4 regions of the Streptomyces sp. NBC_00690 genome follow, and region 1 is predicted to be linked to each of the others. Evidence: riboswitches for the same ligand, from Rfam matches in the RefSeq annotation. Region 1 holds a riboswitch; each other region holds the start of a gene.
The links. Region 1 has a riboswitch for cobalamin ahead of OID54_RS31715 (hypothetical protein). Riboswitches for the same ligand answer to the same signal wherever they lie in the genome.
Positions count from the first base shown of each region.

Region 2: it holds a riboswitch for cobalamin, as region 1 does, so the genes downstream of both, metE (5-methyltetrahydropteroyltriglutamate--homocysteine S-methyltransferase) here and OID54_RS31715 (hypothetical protein) in region 1, are expected to answer to the same signal.
Region 3: it holds a riboswitch for cobalamin, as region 1 does, so the genes downstream of both, OID54_RS05920 (DUF4430 domain-containing protein) here and OID54_RS31715 (hypothetical protein) in region 1, are expected to answer to the same signal.
Region 4: it holds a riboswitch for cobalamin, as region 1 does, so the genes downstream of both, OID54_RS25615 (ribonucleoside-diphosphate reductase subunit alpha) here and OID54_RS31715 (hypothetical protein) in region 1, are expected to answer to the same signal.

Region 1 covers NZ_CP109009.1:7,272,341-7,279,746, forward strand. The annotation lists gene OID54_RS31690 (GlcG/HbpS family heme-binding protein) at 343-753, shown strand; gene OID54_RS31695 ((2Fe-2S)-binding protein) at 875-1,627, opposite strand; gene OID54_RS31700 (ABC transporter ATP-binding protein) at 1,624-2,451, opposite strand; gene OID54_RS31705 (FecCD family ABC transporter permease) at 2,448-3,533, opposite strand; gene OID54_RS31710 (ABC transporter substrate-binding protein) at 3,551-4,537, opposite strand; gene OID54_RS31715 (hypothetical protein) at 4,594-4,983, opposite strand; cobalamin riboswitch at 5,024-5,226, opposite strand; gene OID54_RS31720 (hypothetical protein) at 5,486-5,623, opposite strand; gene OID54_RS31725 (hypothetical protein) at 5,663-5,962, opposite strand; gene OID54_RS31730 (YciI family protein) at 5,959-6,507, opposite strand; gene OID54_RS31735 (hypothetical protein) at 7,032-7,406, shown strand, end outside.
Region 2 covers NZ_CP109009.1:230,448-237,853, reverse strand. The annotation lists gene OID54_RS01140 (hypothetical protein) at 1-2,085, opposite strand, end outside; gene OID54_RS01135 (peptidoglycan-binding domain-containing protein) at 2,265-3,404, opposite strand; gene OID54_RS01130 (hypothetical protein) at 3,684-4,748, opposite strand; cobalamin riboswitch at 5,339-5,563, shown strand; gene metE (5-methyltetrahydropteroyltriglutamate--homocysteine S-methyltransferase) at 5,752-7,406, shown strand, end outside.
Region 3 covers NZ_CP109009.1:1,334,085-1,341,490, forward strand. The annotation lists gene OID54_RS05885 (hypothetical protein) at 1-957, shown strand, start outside; gene OID54_RS05890 (hypothetical protein) at 954-1,517, shown strand; gene OID54_RS05895 (hypothetical protein) at 1,662-2,000, shown strand; gene OID54_RS05900 (hypothetical protein) at 1,967-2,722, shown strand; gene OID54_RS05905 (TSUP family transporter) at 2,832-3,617, opposite strand; gene OID54_RS05910 (MerR family transcriptional regulator) at 3,731-4,174, opposite strand; gene OID54_RS05915 (NAD(P)-dependent oxidoreductase) at 4,234-5,142, shown strand; gene OID54_RS05920 (DUF4430 domain-containing protein) at 5,313-5,807, opposite strand; cobalamin riboswitch at 5,942-6,090, opposite strand; gene OID54_RS05925 (M20 family metallopeptidase) at 6,321-7,406, shown strand, end outside.
Region 4 covers NZ_CP109009.1:5,805,090-5,812,495, reverse strand. The annotation lists gene OID54_RS25625 (extracellular solute-binding protein) at 1-736, opposite strand, end outside; gene OID54_RS25620 (GntR family transcriptional regulator) at 1,637-2,401, shown strand; cobalamin riboswitch at 3,560-3,686, shown strand; gene OID54_RS25615 (ribonucleoside-diphosphate reductase subunit alpha) at 3,829-6,255, shown strand; gene OID54_RS25610 (ribonucleotide-diphosphate reductase subunit beta) at 6,255-7,274, shown strand.

The DNA of each region.
Region 1 (7,406 bases):
GGGCCAACTCCCGCCCCACGTCACTCATATCGCGGTTGGCACACCACTTCCACCACACATGACTCCTAGCTCCCCCTCGCCCACCTCCGCCATGACCGAAAGCCCTCGTTGCACCTCTGGTGGTTCCGTTGCTCAGGGTGAATCAGCAACCAGCGAGGTTGACGCGTCCGGCGCGGTAGCGGCGGCCCACGGAGGAACTCATGTCTTCGTCCGACCCGACTACTGCGTCAGCATCCTCAGATTGACCTGTCTGTTCCGCGGCTGTGCGGCACTCGGGTACTTCTGCCCCGGTCGACGGCGTGGCCGTGCCAGGGCGACGACGACGAGCAGCAGGCTGGCCGTGTGATCCAGTTCGCTTCAGTGACGCTTGAGGACGCGCGCCGCATCCTGACGGCGGGCGAGGCCAGGGCCACGGAAATCGGTGTGCCGTGCAACATTGCGGTCGTCGATGCCGGAGCACACCTGGTAGCGCACATCCGGATGGACGGTTCCCAGCTGGGGAGCATCACGCACGCCATCGACAAGGCTTTCACCAGCTGCGCCTACCGTAGAACCACCGAAGCCCTGGGCCGCGACGGACAGCCCGCGGGGCCGCTCCACGGCGTGGCCAATACGCATCAAGGGCGGGTGGTCATCTTCGCCGGCGGCATCCCTCTGGTCCACGAAGGCCAGGTAGTGGGAGCGATCGGTGTCAGCGGCGGCACGATCGAGGAGGACCGTACGGTTGCCGAGGCGGCGGTCGCCGCGTTCTGAACCCGGCCCACCCCTTGCCTTCCGGCGCTCGGGGCCGTACCCGGCAGGGGCCTTACCCGGCAACGGAGGGCTGTCCCAACAACCGTACCCCCGCTCCAGGCTTGCCCGCCGCTGTGGACGGTCAGTCGTCGGTGTGCTGGGTGCCGTGGGCTGTGCGGTCGAGGAGCCCGCAGTCTCCGCACTTGGCGCCCGCAGGGGCCCGGTAGTAGAGACAGCAACTGCGGCGCCGGAACGTCAGCTCAGGGCCGGTGATCCGGCCGGTCCCGGCGAGACGTCGAGTGCGCAGCAGCTCGTCGATCAGGACAGTGAGCCGTTCCCGTGCACCGGGGCGAGCGACGAGGATCGCGCGGCCCGCCTCGACCAGGGCGGACGCCGAGTTGCCGTCGAGGAGCCGAGGCGCCACTTTCACCCGCAGCCCGGCCCGCAGCACATCCAACTGACCGGTCATCACGGCCCCGTACAACTCGTCCGCCAGTCGGGGGACCCGCTCCGCGTACTGTCCGGTGGCGTCCGGCAGCCGTAGGGCCGGGCCCTCGTCGGCGCGCTGGAGCCCCGATAGATCGGGGACTATCCCGTGCAGGACCGTGCACGCCAACACCGGGGACCAGAGCCGGGCCGCGTGCCCGAGCTGAGCGATCGACGCGCCGAGCCGCAGCTCGGGGCTGCGGTGCCGGGCCGCCGTCGCGGCGACCAGGTCCGGGAACCCGCGAGCATACGATTCGGTGACGGGGTGCCAGCCGACGTCCGGGCCACCCAGCCGTACCGCGAAGAAGCCGCCGAGCCCCGCGATGTCGCGCAGCGCGGCCCTGACCTCCGTGGCCGGGGCGGCGCGCGGGATCGTCTGTCGCACCTGATGGTTGCGGGGGCCCGTCATATCCGGTCCGGGAACTGTTCCGCACCCGTCAGCAGGGTGATGTGCGGGGTCCCGGTACGAGGGTGCGCGGTGACCTCGGCGTCGACCCGGTACACATCCGCGAGCAGCCCGGTCGTCAGCACCTCCGCGGGGGAGCCGAGAGCGACCACCCGGCCGGCCTCCATAACACAGACACGGTCGCAGAACGCAGCGGCGAGGTTCAGGTCGTGCAGGGCGACGAGGGCCGTGACGCCCAGTTCGCGCAGCAGCCGCAGTACATCCAGCTGATGGCGCAGATCCAGATGGTTCGTTGGTTCGTCCAGCACCATCGTCCCGGTGTGCTGGGCGAGGGCGCGGGCGATCAACACCCGTTGCTTCTCCCCTCCGGAGAGCCGGTCGAACGGCACCGGAGCCAGCGGTGCCACATCGAGGCGTTCCAGCGCGTCCGCGACGATCGCCCGGTCGTCGGCGTCATCACCCGCGAATGCCCGCTTGTGCGGAGTCCGGCCCATCGCGACCACGTCGTACACGGACAGCTCGAAGTCCCCGGCGCTCTCCTGGAGGACGGCGGCGAGTCGCCGCGCCAACCGCTTGCCGGGCAGCGCCCACACATCGTCGCCGTCCAGGAGGATCCGGCCCGAGGTGGGACGCAGTGTCCGGTACACCGTGCGCAACAGGGTCGACTTGCCCGCACCGTTGGGACCCGCGAGCCCGACCACCTCCCCAGGTGCCACGCACAGCGAGACTCCGTCCACCAGTGCCCGGCCGCCCATGACCACCGAGACCTCCTGGAGGTCGAGCAGGCCGGGCCCCGGGCCCTGGCCGTCCGTCAGCGGTGCCGTCATGAGGTCCTCCGTCGCATCAGCCAGAGGAAGAACGGTCCGCCGACGAGCGCGGTGAGGATGCCGACGGGTATCTCCTCCGGACTCATCAGGGTCCGGGCGGCCAGATCCGCCATGATGAGGAACGCCGCGCCCAACAGCGCCGCTGCGGGCAACGCACGGCGGTGGTCGGCGCCCACCAGCAGCCGCACCACGTGCGGCATGATCAGCCCGACGAAACCGATCTGCCCGCTGACCGCCACGATGGTGCCGATCATCAGAGCCACCAGGGTGAACAGGGCGGCACGGAACCGGTGCACATCCAGCCCGAGCGCGGTCGCCGCCTCCTCACCGGCCAGCAGCAGGTTCAGCGGACGGGTCACCCCGAGCAACACTGCCGTACCGGCGAGGACCACCACGGCCGGTAGCCACACCATCGACCAGGTGGTGCCCGCAAGTCCGCCGAGCATCCACCGCAGAGCCGACTGGGACTTGTGCGGGTCATTGGAGGTCACGATCAGGAAACTCGCCAGCGCGGAGAGCACCTCCGCCGTGGCGACCCCCGCCAGCACCAGCCGGATCGTGGTCATCCGACCACCCGACCTGGCCAGGAAGTACACCGCGACCAGCGCCGCGAGCGCCCCGGCGAACGCCGCAACCGGCAGGGTCACGAGCCCGAACACGGTGATGTTGAAGACCAGTACCGACACCGCGCCGACCGACGCACCCGAGGACACCCCGAGCAGCATCGGATCGGCCAACGGATTGCGGACCAGCGCCTGGAGAGCCATGCCGGAGACGGCGAGACCCGCGCCGACCACCCCGGCCAGCAGGACCCGGGGCAGCCGCACATCCAGCACGATCGTCTCGCGGACCGGGGTCCAGGTGACCTCGGCGAGCCCAGGATGCACCTGGTGCAGGACGATCGACCAGACCTGCCCGGTTGGGACGCTGATGGACCCGACGGCGATCCCCGCGGTCGCGGCGAGGAGCACCAGCACCGCCAGCACGGCCAGCACCAGCCCGTACGGCGGTCGGCCCCGGCCGCCTACCGCGGCGGTCGGCCCGGGAGCCTTGGTGGCGGTGTCCGAGACAACGTCACCCAAGGCCCGGGGCGCGCCCGTCACCGGAAACGGTCCGGGTGCAGCTGACGGGCCAACGACTCCACACCCGCCGGTACTCGCACCCCGAGCACGGTCGAGGACAACGGGAGCACCGCGAACCGCTTGTTCTTGATGGCGGGCACGTCCTGGAGCGCCGGGTGCGACAACAGGAACTTCTTCTTGGCCGCGAGGGGTTGGTCCCCGTAGTCATAGATCACGACGACCTCGGGGGCCCGTTCGGCGACCTGCTCGAACGAGACATCACCGAACTGCTTGTCCAGATCGGCGAAGATGTTCGTCCCGCCCGCCTCTTTGATCATCTCGTTGCCGACGCCCGCGCCGCCCGCGGTGAACGCCGTCTTGTCCCCGCTGTCGTACACGAACACCTTGAGCGCATCGACGCCGCCGAGTTTCTTGTCGACCGCACCGAGCGCCGCCTCGGCCTTCTTCACCTCGCGTTCCGCACGCTCCGGAACCCCGAATATCTTCCCGATGCCGCGTAGTTCCTCGCCGATCATCGCCATCGTCACCGGTCCCGTCGGGCACTCCTCCACATTCAGATAGGAGTCGATGCCCGCTTTGGCGAGAGCGGCCCGGCTGCGGCCCTCCTTCTCGTCGAAGGTGCTCGCGAACCCGGCGTAGGCGAAGTCCGGTTCGGCGTTGAGCAGCACCTCGAAGGACGGGTACTCCTTCGAGAGCACTTTGATCCCCCCGTAGGCGTCCTGGTACTCGGGGAGGATCTTGTCGTCGAGATAGGCGGTGCCCGCCATCGACTTCTCCAGACCGAGCGCGAGCAGCACTTCGGTGGCGTGCTGGTTCAGCGTCACCGCGCGCCGCGGCGGACGCTCGTACGTCGTCTTCACCCCGCAGTTGGTCACGGTGACGGGGAAGCCCTCAGGCGAGGATCCCGAGGCGGCGGGATCGTCCCGGTCGGTCGATGTGCCACCACCACAGCCCGCCACCAGGAAAGCGGCAGCGGCCAGCAGGGACAGGGAGCGTTTCGCCATGATGTGGTCGGTCCTCTCACCGCGGACGCCCGTGCGCCGCGGTCGGTTGGAAGGGTTCAGCGAGGGTCGCCGGACGACGCGTCACGGACCCGCCGTGGCGGGGTGAAGGCGTACAGGCCGAGGATCTCCGGCAGCGGGGCCTCTCCGGGGCCGCCCGCGCGTACCCAGTCGACGATGTCGTCGGTTGCGGCGGGGTCGTTGACGAGGCCGAGCCAGACAGGTCGGGCACCGGCGGCGCGTCCCGCAGCCGAGGGCTGGACGACGACCACATTCGCCTGGTCGCAGACGTCCAGACACTCGGAGATCCGTACCGGTAGGTCCCGGCTCAGCGCGGCGACCTGCGCTGCGTGATCGATACCGGTCACTTTCGCGCTGCCGCAGCAGCAGTCCCGGCACACGACGACCCGGCACGGCACCGGAGCCCCGGAACGTTGCCCTTCGGGCATCCCGACTCACCCTCCCCTCTGGGGAGATCCGCCCCAGCTCTGTCGAGGAGGCGACCGCGTGAGTCTCCTGGCTCTCGGGTCAAGGCTCGCCCCAGCCTTCCCACCCGCGTAGGGGCAGTGGTCTGTTTGGGGTTCGCTCGCCGATCACAGTGGCGGGACCGCACCGGATTCACACCGGTTTCCTCGATCCGCCGTCGCCTTTCGGCGTCATCATGACAGACCGCGCGGCCGGATCGTATGTCTGGGCCGCAGTTGAAGCGCAGGTCACACGGCGAAGACCGGGTCGAATGGTGCAATCCACCAACCCGAAGGTGGCCGGGGCGGCTGTCGGCCTTCCCGGTCAGAGCGGCGCGCGGATACCGGAACGCATCTGCGCGATGGCACCATCCCGCGCTTCCAGGCCGGGCGAGAGCTCTGCTGTGGGCCAACGCCATTCGCCGGGGAAGGGGTCCGCCGGAGCTCTGGGTCGGACCGCCATGGTTGCCCGGTGGGCTGGTGGTGATCAGCTCCGGGCCGCCACGGCTGCCCCGGCGGTGGCCAGGATGCGATGCAGGACGGGGACCGGGATCGCCGGATTGGTGACCGCCGCGCATGCCGTGTCGCGGTCGTGCAGCAGCCCGGCGAGGACGCGGGCCGTCACCCGAGGCCCGTCCGTGCTGGGCTCTTCCGCCAGGAGCACCTACCCGTCGAGGGAGAGCGCCACGAACCAGGGGTCGCCGGTCAGCCCCGGCACACCGCCCCCGGTGTAGCGCGTGGTCCACGAGGAGTCGTTGCCGCCGATCCGATGTCCGAGGACTGCCACCAGGAACTCGCCGTCAGCATCTGCAAGGCGGCGCCACCACGTGGTGTCGAGCGCTTTCCCGACCGCACCGTCCGGCGCCGCGATCCCTCGCGCGATCCGCCAGCCGGCCTCCGGCGGCAAAAGATTGCCCGGGCGGACGTCCTCGACGACCGTGAGCCCGGTGCCTGCGTGACTCATCGACGCCCGCCGAACTCCCAGGCGTGGACCTCAATGTCCGCGTACCGGTCCGCAGTCAGGGTGGCGCGTGCCGTATCCGGATCTGGGGCGCTGAGCAGCACCGCCGTACCCAGCCAGGTGTCGCCGTCGTCGGACAGCAGCGGCCCGTACGCGATCAGCTCGTCCTGTTCGGTCGGCAGGGCGAGGTCTGCGGCCAGGCCCTCGCCGAGGCCCAGCACCAGGTACCGATTGCCACCGCTTTGGCCACCGGGAAAATCCCACATGGTGCGCCCCAGCACATTGCGCCACCGGCGCAGTAGCACGTCCCGGTACACACCGGCCTGGTAGTTGGGTTCGTCGAAGGCGAACGCACGGGCAGCCGCGGGATCGGGCAGATCGACGATGTGCACGCTTCCCGTGGGCGTTTCATCATCATCGGCGAAGGTCGGACCGCGAGCGATCAGATCCTTTGCGTACCGGTCCATGTAGGACCAGTGCTCCTCCAGCAATTCCTCGCGTAGCGCCAGGGAGTTCAGCCGGTCTCGGTGGTAGCAGAAGTACTCCATGACCACAGACCCTTCCTCACCAAGGGCGCTATCTCAACCCGCTTGGCCGCCGAAGAGCTCGCGTTCCAGAAGGCGCAGCTTCCGTCAAGCGGTGTAGCCACCTGGGCTGCCCGGTCTCAGGCAATTGGCCTGCGCTGCCCTGTAGTCGAGCGATGAGGACCCCGTCCGGCCGGGCTTGGTGCCGGGCGATGGCCGGAAGCCGCCGCGGTCTCCTGCCGTGCACAGGCGGGGGAGGGAGCTCGTCTGCCGTCGGCCGCGATCCTCACCCGGGGACCGGAAGTGCTGTTGGGGCGCCTTCACTTGGAGCCCAGGACCGTCTGGGGGTGGGGCGGAGGGGTCGGACAGTGGGTTACACGAGAAAGGTGAACGGGTGTACGAATCCAGCCGTTTCCAAGATCAGGCTGCCAATGGGCCATCAGAGGCGGAAAACTTGAGCCGCAGCGCGGGTTCCCCGTGGGCCTGGAACAGACGAAATGCCCCTGCACGTGCACGTCAATGTCCTTAAAGAGATCAGGAGTCTCCGGATGGCCCCCTTGCGCGTTGCCCGGCCTGTAACCCTTGCCGCCACGGCAGCGGCAACCGCCCTGCTCCTCCTGGGTTCGGCGCCCGTGGCAGTGGCCGAACGCTCCGGACCGGAGCTGAACTCACGGCTGCTCCCGATCCCGCCGGGAGGGCTCCACAGTTTCGTCAAGGGGCTGAACAGCAGCGGCACGGTCGTCGGCGAGTACTACGTGGAGGGCTCCGACGGGCCACTCGGGATCCGGTGGAACGCCAACAGCCCCGGCTACACCCGACTAGCGCCACTGCCCGGGGAGCGGTTCAGCCGCGCGATCGCGCTCAGCGACCGTGGATGGGCGGTCGGCACGTCCTACAACAGCCTGCCCAACACCAACCCCGTC
Region 2 (7,406 bases), 7.0 Mb from region 1:
GACGACCACGCCGAGGCCGAACACGCTGCCGTCGGCGCAGGTGTAGGCGCTGGTCTCGAACGGGTCGAGCCCGAGCTGGAATAGGACGGGGTCGTCGTTCGGGCCAGGGCGGGGCAGTTCGGCGTGGACGCCGAAGACACCGCCGAGCCCGTAGAGGCCAAGTCCACTGTTGGCCAGCGGGATCGGTCCCGGCAGGTCGGTCCGCAGCGAGAGGACTAGTTGGTTGACGCCCGAGTCGCAGGGCTTGTACGTGAGCCCGGCGGCTGCGGCGACGTTGAGAGGAACGATCTTGGCGGCCAAGGCCAGGTCCAGTTGGCCCGCGCCGAGCGATGCCTTGCCCTCGCCCTCGAACAGCCCCGGCATCTCCAGGGAGGCGTCCAACCCGCGCAGCTCGGGACGGAGGGCGCCACTCGGCCCGAGAGTCACGCGGATGACCGCCCCGCTGACCTTGACCGGACCGAGGTCGAGGGCGAAACGGAGGTCGATCTCGAACCATTGTGAGCCGTGGCCGGAGCGGCTCCCTAGCACGTCGAAGAGGTTCTTGAGGGTTCGACGCGATTCGACCTGCCAGCCCCCGGGGTCCTCGACGTCCACATCGGCCTCGCCGTAGGAGAGGTGGAAGCGCTCAAGTCCCGACTGGGCGAAGTCGACGAGGAGTCGGACATTGCGATAGCGCAGACGCATGGGAACCGTCGGCTTCATACCGATGCTCATGAATCCGAGGTCGATGGTCCTCACCTGGACGTCGACGCTGTAGTCGACCCGGAGGGAGAGTTTGGTTCCGGCGGGCGCAAAGCCGGAGTCCACTTCGACGGCGTGGACGGTGACCGTGCCGTCGTCGAGGAAGGCGCTGAGTCCCGCGGCTGCCACGAGCAGCATGTGCAGTGTCGCGCCGAAGCCGTCGTACGCAGTCTGCTGCGGCGCCGGTTCGGCGGCGTCGGCCATAAAGGCGGTGGCGAGGGCCGCGGCGGTGACGACGACCTTGCCGGGTGCGTCCTGCGCCTTCACGGAGAGCAGCCCCTGGTCGCCGCCGGCCTCCACGACGAGGCCGAAGTCGAAGTCGCTCGTGCCGGACCTGCGGGTGAAGCGGCCGGTCACGCGCAGCGGGCGGCCACCGAGCAGCTCGATCGTGCCGATCTGCGGCGGTCCTGGGGCCTTGTCCGGACTCCATGTGGTTCGGAGCTCGATCATGGTCGGCAGTCCGGATGCGAGCGAGCTGGCACCGGGGTCGTCCCAGACCACGGTGGCGTCGAAAGCAGGGCGTGCCCCGTCGGCCGAGATGTGGACATCGGTCCGTCCGTAGAGGCCGACCGGCATGCCGAGATCGAGATCGACCGGGATCGGCCCCGCTCCGACGAGCGGGGTCGTCTTGGGCAGGAAGAGTTCCGCCCCGTGGATGGCGATACCCTGCCAGGCCGGCGTCGCGGACGGCGGCGGCCGGCCGGCCCCGCCGGTGCCAGCAGCGATCGGTGGGGGTGCCAGTGCTGCCGACGAATCGACCGTGAGCCCGCTCGGAAGATGGAGCCCGAAACCCTGGCCGCCCAGCAGGAAGGCGGCCGGTGTGGTGCCGACCGTCAGCATCCCTTGCCCGGCGGCGTCGAAAGCGACAATGCCCTGCCGCGCGGCCTGCCCTGCACTGCCCTCGATCCGCACGGCCAGCGGATCGGTGCCGTTGAGAGTGAGAGCGACCCTGTCGACGGCCGGCGCTGCGACGATTCGGCGTTCGCCGGTGGCGGTGTCGAGCTGGACCGTGGCCGGGCCGCATGCAGCGGGCAGTTTCAGCAGCCCGCTGGCCGGTGTGAGGTCGAGCTGAAAGCCGGTGGGCGCGGCTGCCGGTCCGGTCAGCCGGAGGGAAAAGGGAACCGCCGGGCCTGCCGGGTCGATGGAGAGCTGGGCGAAGCCGCCGATTGAATGGTGAAACGTCGCCTTGAGCTGTCCCGAGAACGGGCCGGCGGCGGGCCCGGCCGGCAGTGGCAGATCCGTCGCGAGGTCTTCAAGGAGCTCCTGTACGGCGGACGGAAAGACGATGCGGTCGTACGCACCCGAGAGGAGGGGCTTGAGGAAGCTGAGCATCGGAGTGGCCATGAGCATTTCTTCTTCGCGGTGTTGAGCAGCGAAAGAGCTGACGGTGGGATCGCCCCGTATCGGTGGCGTTCCGCTGATCACGACTCCTTGAGCCATGTTCTTACGACCATGGCCTTCGACTGGCCGGTGAACGTTGTGCCCGACCGGCAGCGAACTATGAAGGAATGGCCGGCAGTGAACTATGAAGGAATGGCCGCGTGCATCAGAGCCAGTGTGATTGCGTCGCGCAGATTCTGGTCGACGCCGCCGACTGGCATCGGCGGGGTGCGGCTGGCGCGGAAGGCATTGATGGCGGTTGCGGTCTGGGGGCCTGGAACGCCGTTGACGGTACCGGCGTCGAAGCCCAGTGATCCAAGGGCTTGTTGGATGCCCGTGGTGTTGTAGACGTCGATACGAGCATCTGGCGGTATGGGGCCGGCCGAACCTGAAGGTAGGCGGGCTGCCAGGTCGAAGTGCATGACGTCGCCGCTTTCGGCGGAGCCGAAGTCGCAGACGCCCCAGCGCATGGTCGGCAAGGGTGGGTCGCTCGCCAGAGCGAGCACCAATTCGTGCCGGAGGTCGAGAAAGCCATTCGCCGGATTCCGGGTGCTGGTCGGTGCCAGTGCCACAGGACCGAACTGCAGGGGGATACGGGCCACCTCGTAGTCGCGGAGGATCTGGGTGAACCAGAAATCGACGTCGGTGCTCCAGCCGGGATGGTTCGCCCCGAAGGCCGGGTCGGAGAGGGCGGCGGAGATGTTCGAGGCAGCCACGGCGTCCGGCCATCGCTCCGCTGCGGAAATCCCTGCGAGGAGGGTCGCCTTGGAGGCGCTGAACGCATTGGCGACCGGAGTGCGGATGAGGCGCGGCGGTGGAACGAACGTAGTCGGTACGGTGGGCTTGAACACGAGTTGCAGGTAGCGGCTCAACGCGTTCGACGCGACCCCGAAACGCTGGAAGACACTTGTGGTCGGCTCTCCAGGAGCCCTGGCGCCTATGCTCGCCACCGAAGACGAACTCGTGAGAAACGCCACGGCCCGGTCGAACACCACAGTTGCGCGTAGTCGCATCATCCGCAAGGCGGAGGCGGGCGGGGCTGATGTGGATGGCGCCTCGCCGCCGTAGACGACCTCGCCGGCTGAGGTGGGTGTGCGGACAACGATGTACGGGTTGGACTCGTAGTTGACGTCAATTGCGTCCCCGGTCGTGTGCTGGCCACCTGGATGCGCCGCGCCGTGGTTCTGGCGGAGCCCCGCCCACTCGGTGATCGTGCCGGGAAACCCAGAAATGCTGTAGATGGCGGTCAAACCTGCTTCGGCGGCCACTAGCCTGAGTTGCATCGCCGAACTGACACCTCCGTCGCAGTTCTTTCCCAAGAATACGTGGGTCGTTGGCGTCACGATTCCTCCCTGGTATCCCATCTTTCGGCGACGTCGAATCGCGTGTCCCGGGCGCCCGACGTTCGTCCCAGTGGTGCTGGGGCACTGAGTTGGGCCTTCTTCTCAGCCATCGGACCGACTCACACCGAGTAGCGCTCGGGCCTGCTTGCGGGCCTGGCGCCGGATACTCGGCAACACAACCACCAGCAGTTCCGGAACTGCATCCTTCGACAGTCACTGTCAGGGCACGAAGGAATTCATCACGGCTTCTGCCATCGTCGCGACCGGTTCGAACAACTTCCTCTGTGTTTGCCCGTCTTGAATCACATTCTGCCAAACGACAATAAACTCCAGCTCGCGCAGAGTGTCACGGACAATGAGAGCTTCCGAGAAGACCTGTTTGTTGGATTTCAGTGGTCCTATGCCTACCTTTCCGTGGCTGGCGATGAAACGCCCGTTCGTGGGCCAGATCGGTGGGGTGGTCTGGTGGAAGAAGTTCCCGGCCCGTGCCATCAGGTCCTTCATTTCCCCACTGCTCAGAGATCCGACGAGCTTGTCGTCTGCCAGAAGGGTCATCAACTTCGCCAGATGCCATACCGTGGTGCCCTGAGCGGTGTCCAGGTCGTTGATGCAGGGAATGCGCGCGGCCCGCCAAATCTGGGCGTAGTCGCCGGCTAGCCACACCCCCTTGGATGCTCCATCGAAGAACCCGTCATCGGCGATCTTGCCGTCGAGGTACGGGTATCCCAGACCATGGATCGTCGTCGTGGCGCCAGGGTTGTTCTGGAACACCATCATGTCTTCGAACGCGTCCTTCTGTGTCTGAGTGAAGTCCACGATGAAGTCTGGACCCGTGCCGAGTGTGAGAACGGCCGAGTAGTCGGGCCTCCTGCTCTTGTCCTCCGGCTTCAGCACTGTGGAGCCGTTGATCAGCGAAGGCGTGTGGGCAGTGATTTCCGGATTGAACTGCGCTTTGAGCGCTGCGTCGATCTGGGGCCAGGTGGTCAAACCGCCTCCGGAGGATGCCACTTGGTCGGCACTCGCCCGCAGGTCGAATGCCGCATACATCGCGGCGATCTTCAGCAGGCTGCCCGAGTAGTGCTCCTCCTGCTCTCGGAGGGCCGCCCAGGGATGATCGAGTGTGCCCTGGAATCCTGTGAGCGCAACAACGATCAGGGCCATATTGTTGACGTTGGGAGCCCCCGCGAGTGACAGCGTCTGTCGAGTGGCATTCAGGACGGACTGCATCGCCGGTTGGGCGGTCGATGCCAGCGGGTTCGCGTAGGCGCCGGTGAACAGAGACATATGAGTCCTCCCGTCTCGAACGAAGACGGGGCGCAAGGGAAGATCGTGCAGACGATGGAGACGCGATCGTTCCCACCACCATTGACTGGACAGGGAAGCCTCGCGGTGAGGGAGTTCAGTTCACTCGCGATGGAATCATCGCAACCTCCTGCGCCCATTTTCCCATAGGCGATGGTGATTCGCCTCTCGGACCTGGAGCCTGCGTCAATCGTTCCGGCCGCCACGCCAGGGGAAATCGGCGAGAGTTGATGAATCTGGGACAAGAAATCAGCTTGCCCAGCGCCCTCAGGATGTCGTCCAACAGTTCCGCCCCGCGCTGTCGAAGCGGGCGATCGATCTCGTCGCCGGCCTCCTCGCGATTCCAGGGCCAAGCGGTGGACTCGGTGAAGAGTTCATCCGACGGGACCCCTTCGGTTGGTCCATCCGGTCGACTTGTTGCTCGGGTGGCGGTGGCCATCGCGGGAAACCGCGGGGGAAGCGAGCTGGCGCACGGCTCCGGGCAGGTCGGGCCGTTTCCACCCTGCTCCATCCGTGTCTCATATCACCGTCCGGAATGTGGGCGCTACTGTCCGACGCCGACTGATCCCTCTAAGGTGGCGGGTGCAGCTGGTTCGCTCTGCCCTCCAGGTAGGCGCGTCGTAAGAGGGAACCCGGTGGGAATCCGGGACTGCCCCGCAGCGGTGAGTGGGAACGACCGCCGTCATACGCACTGGATCCGGGCAACGGTTCTGGGAAGCGACGGCCAATAGGTGCCCGCCGGGAGACCGGTAGGCGTGCCCACGAGTCCGAAGACCTGCCCGCTGTCCGCGTACGACCCACTCGTACGCGGTATCCCGGTGACCTCGTGGGCGGGTTGTGGGCACCCTCAGACATAGTCTGAGGGGAGTGCGTATCAGGTGGACCACCGCGCGCAGTGCGCACCTTTGGTCCGCCGGGTCTGTCACCCCTTCGCGTTCTCATCCCGTCCCGGGATTGCAGGAGACATCTCGCGAAGGAGAGTTCTGTGACAGCGCAGTCCGCAGCCGCGGCAGCACGAGCCACCGTGTACGGCTACCCCCGCCAGGGGCCCAATCGGGAACTGAAGAAGGCCATCGAGGGCTACTGGAAGGGCCGCGTCACCGCCGACGCCCTCCAGGAAACGGCGGCTGGTCTTCGTCGGGCGAACTGGCAGCAATTGTCCGACGCCGGCGTCCACGAAGTACCGACCGGCGACTTCTCCTACTACGACCATGTGCTGGACACCAGCGTCATGGTCGGTGCGGTCCCCGCCCGCCACCGGGACGCCGTCACGGCGGACCCACTCGACGGCTACTTCGCCATGGCACGCGGCACCCAGGACGTTGCACCACTGGAAATGACCAAGTGGTTCGACACCAACTACCACTACCTGGTCCCCGAACTCGGCCCCGACACCGTCTTCACGGCCGACTCCACCAAGCAGGTGGCCGAGCTGAAGGAAGCCCAGTCACTCGGCCTCAACGCCCGGCCGGTCCTCGTCGGACCCATCACCTACCTCCTCCTGGCCAAGCCCGCGCCCGGGGTCGCCACCGACTTCGAACCGCTGACCCTGCTGGATCGGCTGTTGCCCGTCTATGCGGAGGTCCTCGCCGACCTGCGTGCGGCCGGCGCGGAATGGGTGCAACTCGACGAACCCGCCCTCGTCCAGGACCGCACCCCGGCTGACCTGAACGCCGCCGCCCGCGCCTACCGTGATCTCGGCGCACTCACCGACCGGCCCAAGCTGCTGGTCGCCTCCTACTTCGACCGCCTCGGGCAGGCGCTCTCCGTCCTCGCCAAGGCGCCCGTCGACGGCCTCGCACTCGACTTCACCGAGCGGGCCGCAGGCAACCTCGACGACCTCGCCGCCGCCGGCGGACTCCGCGGCAAGCGCCTGGTCGCCGGAGTGGTCAACGGCCGCAACATCTGGATCAACGACTACGAGAAGTCCCTCGCCACCCTCGGCACCCTCCTCGGCCTCGCGGACCACGTCGACGTGGCAGCCTCCTGCTCCCTGCTCCACGTCCCGCTGGACGCCGACGCGGAAGGTGACATCGACCCACAGATCGTCCGCTGGCTCGCCTTCGCCCGACAGAAGACCACCGAGATCGTCACCCTCGCCAAGGGACTCGCCCAGGGCACCGACGCCATCACGGCCGAACTCGCCGCCAACCGGGCCGATCTCGCCTCCCGCACCAACTCCGCCCTCACCCACAGCCCCGCCGTCCGCGCCCGTACCGCCGCCATCACCGACACCGACGGCCGCCGCTCCCAGCCCTACGCCGAACGAACCATCGCGCAGCGCGCACACCTTCAGCTGCCCCTGCTGCCGACCACCACCATCGGATCGTTCCCCCAGACCAACGAACTGCGCACCGCCCGTGCCGATCTTCGCGCCGGGCGCATCGACACCGCCGGCTACGAAGAGCGCATCAAAGACGAGATCCGTGACGTCCTCGCCTTCCAGGAGAAGGCCGGCATCGACGTCCTCGTCCACGGCGAGGCCGAACGCAACGACATGGTCCAGTACTTCGCCGAGCAGCTCACCGGCTACCTCGCCACCCAACACGGCTGGGTCCAGTCCTACGGCACCCGCTACGTCCGGCCGCCCGTCCTGGCCGGAGACATCTCCCGCCCCGCACCGATGACGGTCCGCTGGAC
Region 3 (7,406 bases), 5.9 Mb from region 1:
TCCGCGCTCACCGCAGCGGGCCAGTTGTCGGCAGCTGCCATAGATGCGGTGCACCGCATCCACGACGCGGCCGACGACGCAGCGACACATGAGGACAACGCGGTACGACGGGGAGTCGAACTGTTGGACCGTACAGCCGAAGCACTGGGGGGCACCCTCGACGGGGCGCGGACGGCCCTGGAGAACGCGACGGCCGAGTTGGGAGGCGCGACCGAGCAGCTCAACGGGACGGTGGCCGCACTGCCGCAGGCCCTGGAGGCATCGGCAGCCGACGGTGCGGAGCGAATCGGCTGGGCGTACGACCGGGCCGTCACGGCGCTCGCCGTCTCGCTGCGAGGCGATGTCCGGGCCGTATCCGGTGAACTCATCGCCCAACTGGATCAATTGCGGGAGCTGGCACAACAACGCGAGGGCGCTGAGCTGTCGGCCCGGATCAGCCGGGCGGACACGGAGGAGGATCTTCGCCTGGCGGTCGATGAGTTCCGTCGAACCCTGGCGGCCGTGGCCGCCTCGGTGGCGGAGGCGACCGAGCGGCTCACCCGTTCGGGTCCGGTGGCGGGGCCTTCGGACGCTTTCCTGGCGCGCTCCGCCCGGTCGCCCGAGGCGCGCGGTACGGACGGTCCGGAGCTGCCCTATGACGATTCAGCAGATCACCCGCGCGACGAGGGGCACACGGGCTGGGACGAGTGGTACTCCGAGGATCCCGATGACCAGAGCGTCCCCGATGACACCGCTGTGCACCGGGCCGCCCCCGTCGATCCTCGTCGTCTCGACGCGGCGGACGCAACGGGCCCCTATGACGCCGTTCCTCCGAATCCCTTCGGGGTCGGCGGTCCGTGGGAGGGCGGCGCCAGCGATGAAGCGCCCGAGCCTGCTGCCCGGAGTGTGACCGATCACCACGACGTACACCGTCCAAGGACCGGGTCGGCGACGAGCAACGGGGAGGAGGGGCCGTGAGGCAACGCTCTTCGGGGAGTGTGACGCATGCAGCGGGGTGGCTGTTCGCCGATCTGCTGCTCGTGATCACGGTGATCGCCCTCGGTGGTCAGTGGATCGCTCCCACCGCCGCCGACCTGGCCACGGGCGAACCGTCTCCCGCCCCCAGTGCATCAGCCGCACGATCCCCCTCAGCCACGCCCGCAACGGCGACGGCCCAACCCGGACTCGATCCCAACAGCGAGGATTTCGATGTGACCGGTGATGCGCCGGGGCTCCTGGCGGGCAGGGCGGAGGCCGTTCGCGAGATCCGTCAGGAGGTGGCCGAGGGCATCCGCGCCCACCCCGGGAAGACGGCGGCGCTCGTCATCGTCTGGGGTACGGCCGCTTCCTGTGGCACCTGTCCGGTCACCGATGACGCCAGCCGCGCATACGCCCGGGCCATCGCCGCCCTGCTGCCTTCCGTCTCCCCCACCTTCTTCCCTCCATTCCACGAGGAGATCATCCGCGGCTACCGCAACACCAGCGGTGATCGGGTTCGGGGCCAGGCCACGATCGAGCTGTTCTTCCTGCGCCAATGACTCCGGCCATCGCCCGAGTCACGGCAGCACACGCCACCACGACGGAGGGATCGCAGCGGCCCCGCCGAGCGAACCACCCGGCCTGCGATCCATCGACCTCTGGACGTCATCCGAGTACAGAACGGAACGAGGAGGACCACCACCTTGGCCCCACCACTGAATCTGGCCGAGTTGCGTCGCTTCGCCGACGAGACCCTCGCCATGCTCGAACAGCAGGAGATACCGGGGACCCAGGAGGCCCACGACCGAAACGCCGAGGTGATGCGATTCGTCCTCGAACTGCGCGACCGGGTGCGCAAGCCCGTCACGTTCGGTGTGGTGGGCGAGTTCAGTGTGGGCAAGTCCCTGTTGTTGGGCTCGGTCCTCGGCAGACCGGACCTCCTGCCGGTCGAGGACCGCAAGGCCACCGGCAACGTCAGCAACACCGGCGGGACGCCGTGCTGTTGCGGATGCCGGTGGGTCTCGGCGGCTCCACGCTGCTGAGCGCGGTCGCCGCGGGTGCGCCCGACGGTGCCTGGTCGCAGTCGGCGGCTTCCCATGCCTGTCAGGCGCTGGTCACACAGGTCCAGAACCAGGCCGATGTGCTCTCCTCCTGGCTCGCACCTCACTCGGATGCGCCCCCCGGCGAGCCGAACACCCTGGAGGACTTCTCGACGCCCGCGGCTGCGCTACGGCTGGCCCTGGCGGACGTGGGGCGGGCGATCAGAGTGGAGGCGAACAACCGGGGTTGGTCCTCGCAGGAGGGCACGGCGGACGATCGGGCGGTGGAGGTGGCGATGACGGGGTTGTTGTCGCCCCTCGGCGACCGGCCGTCGCGCACCCATCTGGCCTTCGGAGCCGGCGACGGAATGGTGCTGCGGCTGCGCGACGGCCACTGGTCGACGGTGTTCCCCGTCCAGGAGGCCGGGCCAGGTGGACCCCCGCTGCCCCGTAGGAACGCGAAGGTGCGGTGGGATCCGATCCACACCCGGGCGGGGGATCTGTTGGCGGTGTGTTCCAGGCCCACGGCACAACTGCTGTTGCATGAGGGTACGGGTGACTGGTTCGCCGATCGATGGGAGGGCAGGCAGCCGCGGCTGACGTCGTTCCTCCTGCACGTGAGCGCATATGTGCGTACGGCGGTCGAGGACCGGAGTCTGGTTTGTCTGTGGGACTTCGGCAACGCCGCGGACGCGGAACGGGCTGGGCAGCCTCGGCGGTGTTGAGGAACCCACGGCCGATGGAAGCCGCCCGATGCCCTGGTTGTTCACCGGACGGTGGAGTTCACCGGCGCGCCGCTTCCCGTCGGAGGCCCGCTGTGCGGGGGCGCCGCTCTCAGATAAGCCCCTGGACCGCATAGAGGGCGCCCAGCGCCATCGCCAGGGTCCCCAGCAGCAACCTCAACGACGTTTCGGGAAGCCTGGGTTGGAGATGCGCACCCACCGCGCCCCCGCACAGGCCCCCGAGTCCGCAGACCAGCCCGAGGAACCAGTTCGGAGCGATGTTGTGTCCGGGGACGGCGAAGGCGAGTACCGCATAGGTGGCCGCACCTACGAGAGAGGTGACGAACGTACAGGCCAATGCGGCGGGAGCGACCCGGGAGACCGCCATCCCTCGGCCCGCCAGGATCGGACCGATCAGCGAACCACCACCGATGCCGTAGATCCCACCGGCCGTACCGACGGCCAGTGCCAACCAGACGGTGGAACGGGTACCGAGATCGGGCCTCTCCACCTGACCCGACGGTCTGAGGGTACGGATGCACAACCACAGACCGAGCGGCAGCAGGAGTGCGGCGACCAGGAGTCGAAAGACCTCGGGGCCGGGGATGGCGAAGACACGGATCACCGCGCCGAGGACCACTCCCGGCACGGCACCGGCGATCAGCAGCCGGGGCAGTCGACCGCCCAGCCCTCCTCTACGGCGATACCGCAGCAGTGCCCCCGGCCCGGCGACCACGTTGTAGAGCAGATTGGTGGGAGTCACCGAAGGGCTCGGCACCTGGAGCAGACTCAGCTGCACCGGCAGGAGGAACACCGCTCCGGACACACCGACGGGTGCGGTCACGATCGAGATCGCGAACCCTGCTGTGAACGCGAGCAACCCACCCGACCAGTCCACCCGTCCCCCTTCGGATCACTGACTTGAGTATCCACCTGGGCGCAGTGGGGCCGGATCGCGGATCAGCCGTGCGATCGACTGCTGACGCCTCAGGCTGCCTGCTCCGGCGCCAGTCAGATGTGCGTAACGAGCGGTGACACAGCGGCGTCGCCGGGCCGTTGTGCGGCACCGGCCGCGTGGCAGGCTTCTGGATCGGCGCCTCCGGTCAGCGCCGTGGCAGCGATGACGGCGTCCAGCCTGTCCCGTGCGGCCAGCAGGCCGGCCACGGCCTCGTCGATGCGTTCACGCTCCCGGTTCAGGTCGGGCAGCATGCCGGAACAGGCCGGTGCCAGGGTCTGCCCGTCGTCGACCATGCAGGGCATCAGTTCGGCGATCGTCGCGGTGTTGAGACCGGCGCCGAGCAGCATGCGGATGCCCCGGACGGTGGCCACGTCCTCTTCCGTGAACTCGCGATATCCGCTGGGCCGCCGCGACGGCTTGAGCAGCCCCTGCTCCTCGTAGTAGCGCACCAGGCGCTGGCTGACCCCGGTCCGCCGGGAGAACTCCCCCATGCGCATGTGATGACCACCACGTTCAGTTGACTCTCACATCGATGTGAGACAGCAGTCTATTCCGCATGACGAATCAGCAATCAACAAGCCCTCAGCACGCACCCGTTACCGTCCTCGGCCTCGGCCCGATGGGCCTGGCCCTTGCGGAGACACTGGGAGACCACGGCCACGCCACGACCGTCTGGAACCGCACCCCGGAGAAAGCCGACAGCCTCGTCGCCAAGGGCGCCCGCCGCGCGAGGACCGTCGCCGATGCAGTGTCCGCGAGCCCTGTCACGATCCTGTGTCTCAAGGACTACACAACCATGTACGCGGTTCTCGAATCGGCTGATGATGCCTTGGAGGGGCGCGTACTGGTGAACCTCAACTCCGGTACCCCCAACGAGGCGCACGCAGCGGTCACCTGGGCAACCTCGCGAGGTGCCGCCTACCTGGACGGCGCGATCATGGTGCCACCGCCGCTCGTCGGACACCCCGAGTCCGTCTTCCTCTACAGCGGTCCACAGGATGTCTTCGACGAGCATCGGGCGACGCTGGCGAGCATGGGCAACCCTCGATACCTCGGCTCCGACCCCAGCTTGGCAGTGCTCTACAACGCTGCACTGCTCGACCTGATGTACGCGACCATCAACGGCTTTCTGCACGCCACGGCGCTGGTCGGATCGGCGAACGTCTCAGCGGCCACCTTCGCCGATCTCGCACTCAACTGGTTCATGCCCTCGGTGGTGGACTCAACTCTTACCGAGCAGGCTCCCGATCTGGACAAGGGCAACTACCCAGGCGACGTCGGCACCATGGAGATGAATCTCAATGCACTGGAGCACATCACCCGTACCTGTGTGGAGCAGGGCGTTCACTCCGACCAGCCGCGGCTGATGAAGGAGATCGCCGAGCAAGCGATCGCCGACGGCTACGGCGGCAAGAACTATCTGGCCGTGTTCGAAGTCTTCAAGAAGGCGACACAGGTTTCATGACCTCGTTCCGGGCGGTGCACGCAGATCGGTTGCTGCAACTGTCCCTGGGACAAGGGCCGATACCGCCCGTGTGATGCGGGGCGTCCGCTGTCATGCCGCCTCGACGTCGAGCCGGGTGAGGTCGACGTCGAGGCGCAGTACCCAACAGGGCGAACGTTGCCTGATGTGGCCTAGAAGGCGGTCCAGGTGAAGGCGACGTGGTCACCGGTCCTGATGCGGAACTGGCAGCCACCGACCGGTGTGGGTACGCCGTTCACCGATATGTTCCAGTACGCGGACGCCCCACCGCTGACTCCCTTGATGGTGTCCACGGAGAAGTCGTCGAAGGACGAGTACCAGGTGCCGTCCCAGGTGAAGTGGCGCTTGCGGGCCGCATCGTCGAGTGCTGCGGTCGGGGTGGGTACGGCGGTCGGGTACTGACCGCCGTTGGTGCCGTCACAGCGGTGAGTACCACCCGTCGCGGTGGTGACGTCGTGCCCCTTCGTTCTGATGAGGCCCTTGAAGAGGCGACCTTCCGGTCCTTGCACCGTGAGCTTCACGAAGACCGGCGCATTCGTGGGGACGGTGGTGGGCGCGGGCGTCGCATGGGCGAGAGGTGCGGCGGTGAGAGTGAGGCCGAGCACGGCGGTGAGGGTCGCAACGCGGAGGGCGAGCGTCTGGCGCACGAGGGTGCCTTTCCGATGGAGGCCAACCGCGCGACCCCCTGAGAACCGAGCAACGGCCCACGCACCGCCCCATGGACGGACGCTGCCGTGCACCGGACTCAGGGCTTCGCGCCGCAGACCATGGCGGTGGGAAGCAGTGCACGCGCGTCACGACGGGCGTTCCGGCTCACGGCAGCCCATTGCCGATCACGGTTGCAGGTCAGCGCCGGAATCACACCGGCTTTCCCCAGTCGTACGCGCATTGAGTTGTCACACCGGTGGGACCGGAGCCCACGCATCGTAGCCTGCTGTCGCCGTTCTTGGCATGATTCCCAACGAACTTACGCTTTACCGGAGTTCGACCCGATCGGGGGTGTCCATGAGCGAGTACCGCAGCTGTCGTGGCGGCCCACGAACCGCCCCGTCCGCCGCGCCGAAGGCCCGCATCGACGGCAGTGGGCCGGGGGCGCCAGATCGGGTCGACGGGCTCAGTCCTCCTGCATTCAACGAAGGGACCCCGTGGATCTCAACCGCATGCTGACCGAGTTGGAAGAGCTCGTCCTGTGCGAATCCTTCTCGGCCGACCATCAGGCCGTGGCCCGCAGTGCGACGACGGTCGCGGCGCAGGGCAGCCGATGGCTGGACACGGCTCCCGAAACCCTGGTGATCGGCGGGGTGACCCATCTGCGCTGGACCTTCGGCGTCCCCCGGGTGCTCCTGGTCGGGCACCACGACACCGTATGGCCGATCGGCTCGTTGTCCATCCATCCCTGGTCCGTCGAGGACGGCATCGCTCGTGGACCCGGTGTCTTCGATATGAAGGCGGGACTGGTGCAGATGTTCCACGCGGTGGGGAGTCTCGATTCCCTCGACGGCATCTGCATCCTGATCACGGGGGACGAGGAGGTCGGCTCCCGCACCTCGCGGGAGTTGATCCTGGAATCGGCGCAGGGGTGTGCGGCGGCCCTCGTCCTGGAGGCGTCCGCCGACGGCGGGGCGTTGAAGACCGTGCGCAAGGGCGTGTCCCGGTACGACATCGCCGTGCGGGGCAGAGCCGCGCACTCCGGTCTCCAGCCGGAGAAGGGAATCAATGCGGCGATCGAGGCCGCCCACCAGATCCTTGCACTCGCCGAACTGGACGCGCTGATGCGCGAGGGCCGACCGCACGGCCCGGAGGCCACCACCATCACCCCGACCCTCGTCTCCGCGGGCACCTCTGGCAACACGGTCCCCGATCTGGCCACGATCCGTGTCGACGTACGGGCCGCCAGCGCTGCGGCTCTGACGCGGGTGGACGAACTGATCCGCACGCTCACCGTACGGACTCCCGGTGCACATCTGACCGTCGAAGGCGGGCCCCATCGGCCGCCGTTGGAACACGGCTCCTCGGCCGCGCTGTTCACGTCGGCACAGCAGGCGGCGGCCCGTCTCGGGATGGAGCCGTTGCGGGCGGCGGCGGTGGGGGGCGCATCGGACGGCAATCTCACCGCGGGCGCTGGTGTCCCGACCCTGGACGGTCTCGGCGCGGTGGGCGGTGGTGCCCATGCGGACGACGAGCATGTGGTGGTGTCCGAGATGCCGCTTCGGGCCGCACTCCTGGCCGAGTTGATCAGTACGGTG
Region 4 (7,406 bases), 1.5 Mb from region 1:
AGGACTGGAGCTTCTTGTAGAGCTCGGCAGCCGCAGCGACCTTCGGGTCACCGAGGTTGGAGACCCACTTGTCCCCGTCCTTCTTGACGAGCTCGGCGCCCTGTCCGATGGTCAGGCCGACGAAGTAGTACCAGTTCTGGCCGGGCAGGTAGATCGGCTCTGCCTTGCCCTTGGCCTTGATCTTGTCCAGGGCCGCGTAGAACTCGTCACGGGTCTTCGGCGGCGCGGCGATGCCGGCCTCCTTGAACACGGACTTGTTGTAGAGGACCACGCGGTTAGCGAAGTACCACGGGGTGGCGTACTGCTTGCCGTCGATGACGGACGCCTTGTTCAGGTTCTCGGCCCAGTCGCCGCCGATCTCCTTCTTCAGGTCGCCCAGGTCCGCGAGGCCACCGGTCTTGGCGTAGGCCGCGGTCTGGGTGTTACCGATCTCGAAGACGTCCGGCGGGTTCTCCTCCGAGAGGGAGGTGGTCAGCTTCTGCTGGATGCCGTTCCACTGCTGGACCTCGAACTTGACCTTGGCGCCCGTGGTCTTCTCGAACTCGGCGGTAAGGTCCGCCTGCCACTGGTCGGGGGTGGAGCCGTCCATCGCCCAGACGGTCAGCGTCTGACCCTTGTAGCTATCAGGACCCTTCGACTCGCTGCCCTTGTCGCTGTCCTTGTCGTCGCTGCCGCATGCCACGAGACCGACCATCATGCCTGCGACGCCGATCGCCGCGATGAGCTTGCGCTTCACGCCACCCTCCTCAGGGATGTCTGCAACCCCTGCCCACCGCGAAGCTGATGCCTAGTACTGCTCGTACCGCCAAGCCGATGCCTAGTACTGCTCGTGGGGCTGGGAACTGATCTTTAGTGGTTTAGACCAGCACCCGGAGCTTGGCCTAGACCTTTATGGCTGTCAAGGCTCGACCGGAAGGCCCGACACGTCCGTTATCAGACCGACATCTGACCGTCAGCGTGAAGCCATGACGGAGCGGGCATCCATGTTCAACCGCTCCGACAGAGGCCCCAGACCACAGCAGTATTACCTGGGGCGAGCGGCGTTGGGGGCCGTTCGAGAAGACCGCTCGTCCGACCGTTCGAAAGCCGGCCACACACGGCACACGAGCCGCTGACGCCCCCGGAGACCGAAGGGTCGCAGTGCTCCCGGGGTCGGCCACCACCGTCGACCGCCGACGGGTCCGCCGTCGCCGTGGGGGCTCGACGGGTCGCACCCTTCGAGCCCCCGCGCGGACGCGCCGTCGATCACGGGGCACACTCACACAGGGACGCCTCCGACATTCTCGACGCACTCCCGCCTCGACCCATCACGCGCCGTCCCCCGGTGATCGACAACCGCTGCCGAACCGGCCGCGGACCGGACTCCACAGGTTGCACACAGGAGACGGAGGCACCCTCCCCAAGCCCTCCCGGGTGCCCTGACCGGCCACGCCTTCCGTACTACGGTCTGGCAGCAACATTGCCCGATGGACTAGACCAAGCGTGGTCCCCTCGGTGTATAAGAGGTGCACTCGTGCCCGTTGCCCGGCCGGGCACCCGAGAGGGTGACGCCCTGAGGCCAGCCCATGCCACGATGTGAAACCTAGTGATGGAGGAATCGGTGACGGCAGCAGCACAACAGCCAGGCAAACAAGGCTTGGCCTCGGACGGGGGCGGCACCGAGGGCAGGACGGGCCCTGTCACACGGACCTCGCGCGTGCCCAAGTACTACCGCCTCAAGCGTCATCTGCTGGAGATGACGGAGACCCTCCCCCCGGGCACACCGGTGCCACCCGAACGGACTCTGGCCACCGAGTTCGATACCTCGCGCACCACCGTCCGGCAGGCGCTCCAGGAGCTGGTGGTCGAGGGACGACTGGAGCGGATCCAGGGCAAGGGGACCTTCGTCGCCAAGCCCAAGGTCGCCCAGGCGCTCCAGCTCACCTCCTACACGGAGGACATGCGCGCCCAGGGTCTCGAACCCACCTCACAACTCCTCGACCTCGGCTATGTCACGGCGGATGACCGACTGGCCGAACTCCTGGAGATCAACACCGGGGGCCGGGTACTGCGCATCGAGCGACTGCGGCTGGCGAGCGGGGAGCCGATGGCGATCGAGACCACGCATCTGTCGGCGAAGCGCTTCCCGGCCCTGCGGCGCTCGCTGGTGAAGTACACCTCTTTGTACACGGCACTCGCCGAGGTCTACGACGTCCGTCTCGCGGAGGCGGAGGAGACGATCGAGACCTCGCTGGCCACCCCGCGTGAAGCCGGGCTGCTCGGGACCGATGTGGGACTACCGATGCTGATGCTCTCCCGGCACTCGGTCGACGCCAACAACGAACCGGTGGAATGGGTCCGGTCCGTCTACCGGGGCGACCGCTACAAGTTCGTGGCACGTCTACGTCGCCCGCTCAACTAGACCAGCCGGTCCGGGACCGCCCCGGCTCCGGGAACTCCCCCGGACGGCACCACCAACCCCTCACGCCCAAACCTGCTGAACCTGCTGAACCTGCCAATAAACGACGACACCAACGACACCGACGGCCCGGTCCGCACCGGCCGTGCGGACGGCCGCCGGAAACGGCCGCCCTCGTCGCGCGACCCGATCACCCCCACCGGGCCCTCCCAGCGCGCGACGACCCCGCGCCCTCCCGCCCCCTCGTGCGATCCGCACGAGATCGCCGATCGGCGCAGCGGTAAGCGACCTTGCCCGGGAGTCCCCAGCTGGTGAACGGCGTCGAACCGCCGGTCACGAGCCATCCGCTGTTGAGCGGTTTCGGGTTTGCGGTTTCGGCATTTCTCCGGTGGAACGGTACGTGGCCGACAACGGCTATCCGCCGTGGTGCCCCCCATTGCCGCCCGGCACTTCGAAACCCTCCATGCGTACGGGAATTCCCGCGATGTAGGGGAAAGCCCGGGTGCCGAAAGTCCATGTCGAAGCACTGACACCTGCGGACACGGTCCCACCAGGGCCTTTCATCGCCCTCCGGCAGCTCGGCATCCGGCTTGGTGATCGACGGACGGCTCCTCTCGTTCGTATCTCCATTCGCACTCTCCTTCATGTCGCCTTCTCATGGCGTCATGGCGTCATGGCGTCGGTTGAGCGGGGCCGTTCCACACCGCGCGGCTTTCTCCACCCCTCAGCCTTCCGCGGATCGGTCCCCATTCCGTGCGCACCCGGGCGCTTCTGGCCTGCGCCCACGCGCGGATACGCGTGGGCACGGATCGCCCATCGGATCGCGCACACCGGATTCGACGGGGTCGTACGCACCCGTCCGTGCGTCCGCTGTGCCCACTGTGCCCGCTGATTCCTGCCCCGGCACCCAAGCACGGGCACCGCCACGGAACGAGGAACCATCGCCGAGCCCGTGACCCCGATGCCGTGGGCAAGAAGCCCCGTGGCCGTCCCTGAGAACCCCGCCGACGCCCCTGCGAACCCGTCGAACGGCCGTCACCGACCCCTCGAACCCAGGCTTTCCAGGGCCACAGCCCCTACGCCGCAAGGGCCCCGGCTTCCCCCTCGCATTCCGCCACGACACAACATGTGGGGGGTACTTCCAGCATGCCCCCCCACATGTATGCTCATCTCGCTGTCGTCGCAGAGGAATCCGGTGCGAATCCGGAACTGTCCCGCAACGGTATGTCGTGGTGCGCTTTGTCGTACCTGTACGAGTCCGGCCGACTGCCGACAGCGCGCCCGGTTCAACCGATCCGGGTGCCCAGACGTCCGGGCCTCGCGGTTGGGCCGGGGGACGCCGCACAGTGCTGCCCCAAGTCGGGCATGCGCTCGGGCGGCCCTGCCCTCCCCGCCCGTCGGCCCGCGAGCCGAGCGAGGGAGAGCACCACGTGACCATCGCGCCTGCCGATCCGGTTTCAGGCACCGCCGACATCTCCGAGCAGATGCCGCAGCAGGTTCCCCCGTCGCGGAACGGCGAGGACGGACCGGGAACCGCATTGCTGCGGACCCTGACCGATCTGACCGCCGATCTGCCGGACACCGACCCCGGTCGGGTCGCCGCCGCTGCGCTGCGCGGACGGAACGCCGGATCAGACACGGCCGAACTCCGTGGACTCGCCACCGATGCCGCCGCCGGACTGATCTCCGAGGACCCGGCGTACTCCCGGCTCGCCGCCCGGCTGCTGACCCTCACCATCGCCGAAGAGGCCGAGAGCCAGGGAGCATCCTGCTTCTCCGCGTCCGTCGCCGTCGGCCACACCGAGGGTCTGATCGCCAACCGCACCGCCGCGTTCGTGACGCTCCACGCCGAACGCCTCGACGCGACCCTCGACCCCACGGCCGACGACCGCTTCGGCTACTTCGGGCTGCGCACCCTCTACAGCCGCTACCTGCTGCGGCACCCCATCACCCGTCAGGTCATCGAGACGCCCCAGCACTTCATGCTGCGCGTCGCCTGCGGCCTGGCGGAGGACGACTCCGTACGCGCCCTCGACGAGGTCACCGCGCTGTACCGGCTGATGAGCCGGCTGGACTACCTGCCGTCCTCACCCACCCTGTTCAACTCGGGCACCCGCCACCCGCAGATGTCGTCCTGCTATCTGCTGGACTCGCCCCTGGACGAGCTGGACTCGATCTACGGCCGCTACCACCAGGTCGCCCGGCTCTCCAAGCACGCGGGCGGCATCGGGCTCTCGTACTCCCGCATCCGTGCCCGCGGCTCTCTGATCCGCGGCACCAACGGGCACTCCAACGGGATCGTGCCGTTCCTGAAGACGTTGGACGCCTCCGTCGCCGCCGTCAACCAGGGCGGCCGACGCAAGGGCGCTGCCGCCGTCTATCTGGAGACCTGGCACGCGGACATCGAGGAGTTCCTGGAGCTGCGCGACAACACCGGCGAGGACGCCCGGCGCACGCATAACCTCAACCTCGCCCACTGGGTGCCGGACGAGTTCATGCGGCGGGTCGACACCGACGGTGAGTGGTCGCTGTTTTCCCCGTCCGACGTCCCCGAGCTCGTCGACCTGTGGGGCGATGACTTCGACGCCGTGTACCGGCGCGCGGAGGCCCAGGGCCTGGCCCGCAAGACCATGCCCGCCCGAGAGCTCTACGGGCGGATGATGCGTACCCTCGCGCAGACCGGCAACGGCTGGATGACCTTCAAGGACGCGGCCAACCGCACCGCCAACCAGACCGCCGAGCCGGGCCACACGGTCCACTCGTCGAACCTGTGCACGGAGATCCTTGAGGTCACCGACGACGGCGAGACCGCCGTGTGCAACCTGGGCTCGGTCAACCTCGGTGCCTTCGTCGTCGACGGCGCCGTCGACTGGGAGCGGCTGGACTCGACCGTCCGTACCGCCGTCACCTTCCTCGACCGCGTGGTGGACATCAACTTCTACCCGACCGAGCAGGCGGGCCGCTCCAACGCGCGCTGGCGCCCGGTCGGCCTCGGCGCCATGGGCCTCCAGGACGTCTTCTTCCAGCTGAAGCTGCCGTTCGACTCGCCCGCCGCCCGGGCCCTCTCCACCCAGATCTCCGAGCGGATCATGCTCGCCGCCTATGAGGCGTCCTGCGCACTCGCCGAGCGCCACGGCACCTTCCCCGCCTGGGAGAAGACCCGTACGGCCCGCGGTGTGCTGCACCCGGACCACTACGGCGTCGAACTGCACTGGCCCGAGCGCTGGGCCGCCCTGCGGGAGCGGATCGCGACGACGGGCATGCGCAACTCGCTGCTGCTCGCCATCGCCCCGACCGCGACCATCGCTTCCATCGCCGGTGTGTACGAGTGCATCGAGCCCCAGGTCTCCAACCTCTTCAAGCGCGAGACGCTCTCCGGTGAGTTCCTCCAGGTCAACAACTACCTGGTGGAGGAGCTGAAGCGGCTCGGTGTCTGGGACGCGACCACGAGGGAGGCGCTGCGCGAGTCCAACGGCTCGGTGCAGGGCTTCACCTGGGTGCCGGCCGAGGTGCGCGAGTTGTACCGCACGGCGTGGGAGATCCCGCAGCGCGGCCTGATCGACATGGCAGCCGCGCGCACCCCGTTCCTCGACCAGTCCCAGTCGCTGAATCTCTTCCTGGAGACGCCGACCATCGGGAAGCTCAGCTCGATGTACGCCTACGCCTGGAAGCAGGGCCTGAAGACGACGTACTACCTGCGGTCGCGACCGGCCACCCGGATCGCCCGTGCGGCCTCCGGCACCACGAACGCCGTCCCCACCCCTGCCCCTGTCCCCGCGCAGCAGACCCCCGAGACCACCGAAGATGCGGTCGCCTGCTCGCTGGAGAACCCCGAGTCCTGCGAGGCGTGCCAGTAATGCCCACCCCCCAGCCCGTCAAGAACCTGCTCGACCCCGGCTTCGAGCTCACCCTGCGCCCGATGCGCTACCCGGACTTCTACGAGCGCTACCGGGACGCGATCAAGAACACCTGGACCGTCGAGGAGGTCGACCTCCACTCGGACGTGTCCGACCTCGCCAAGATGACCCCGGCCGAGCAGCATCTGATCGGCCGGCTGGTCGCCTTCTTCGCGACCGGTGACTCGATCGTCGCCAACAACCTCGTGTTGACGCTGTACAAGCACATCAACTCCCCGGAGGCACGGCTCTACCTCAGCCGTCAGCTCTTCGAGGAGGCCGTGCACGTCCAGTTCTATCTGACGCTGCTCGACACCTACCTCCCCGATCCGGAGGACCGCACCGCGGCGTTCGCGGCCGTGGAGAACATCCCGTCCATCCGGGAGAAGGCGCAGTTCTGCTTCCGTTGGATGGACTCGGTCGAGAAGATCGACCAGTTGGAGTCGCAGTCCGACCGGCGCCGGTTCCTGCTCAACCTCATCTGCTTCGCCGCCTGCATCGAGGGGCTGTTCTTCTACGGCGCCTTCGCCTACGTGTACTGGTTCCGCTCCCGCGGTCTGCTGCACGGTCTGGCCACCGGGACGAACTGGGTGTTCCGCGACGAGACCATGCACATGAACTTCGCGTTCGAGGTCGTGGACACGGTCCGCAAGGAGGAGCCCGAACTCTTTGACGACGCACTCCAGCAGCAGGTCACGGACATGTTGAAGGAGGCCGTGGAAGCGGAGCTCCAGTTCGGTCAGGACCTGTGCGGCGACGGACTGCCGGGCATGAACACCGAGTCGATGCGGGAGTACCTCCAGTGCGTCGCCGACCAGCGGCTCACCCGGCTGGGCTTCGCCCCGGTGTACGGCTCGCAGAACCCGTTCTCGTTCATGGAGTTGCAGGGCGTCCAGGAGCTGACCAACTTCTTCGAGCGCCGTCCGTCCGCCTACCAGGTGGCCGTCGAGGGGTCCGTCGACCTGGACGAGGACTTCTAGGCTGCGGCAGTCGGCCATGTCGTTGTGCGCCCCCGGTCCGGGGCCGGTTCTCCTACCGGCTCCGGGCCGGGGGCGCTGTCTGTTGGGTAGGCACGCCCCGCTGCGGTGTGGTGTGAGGCAGGACGCACACCG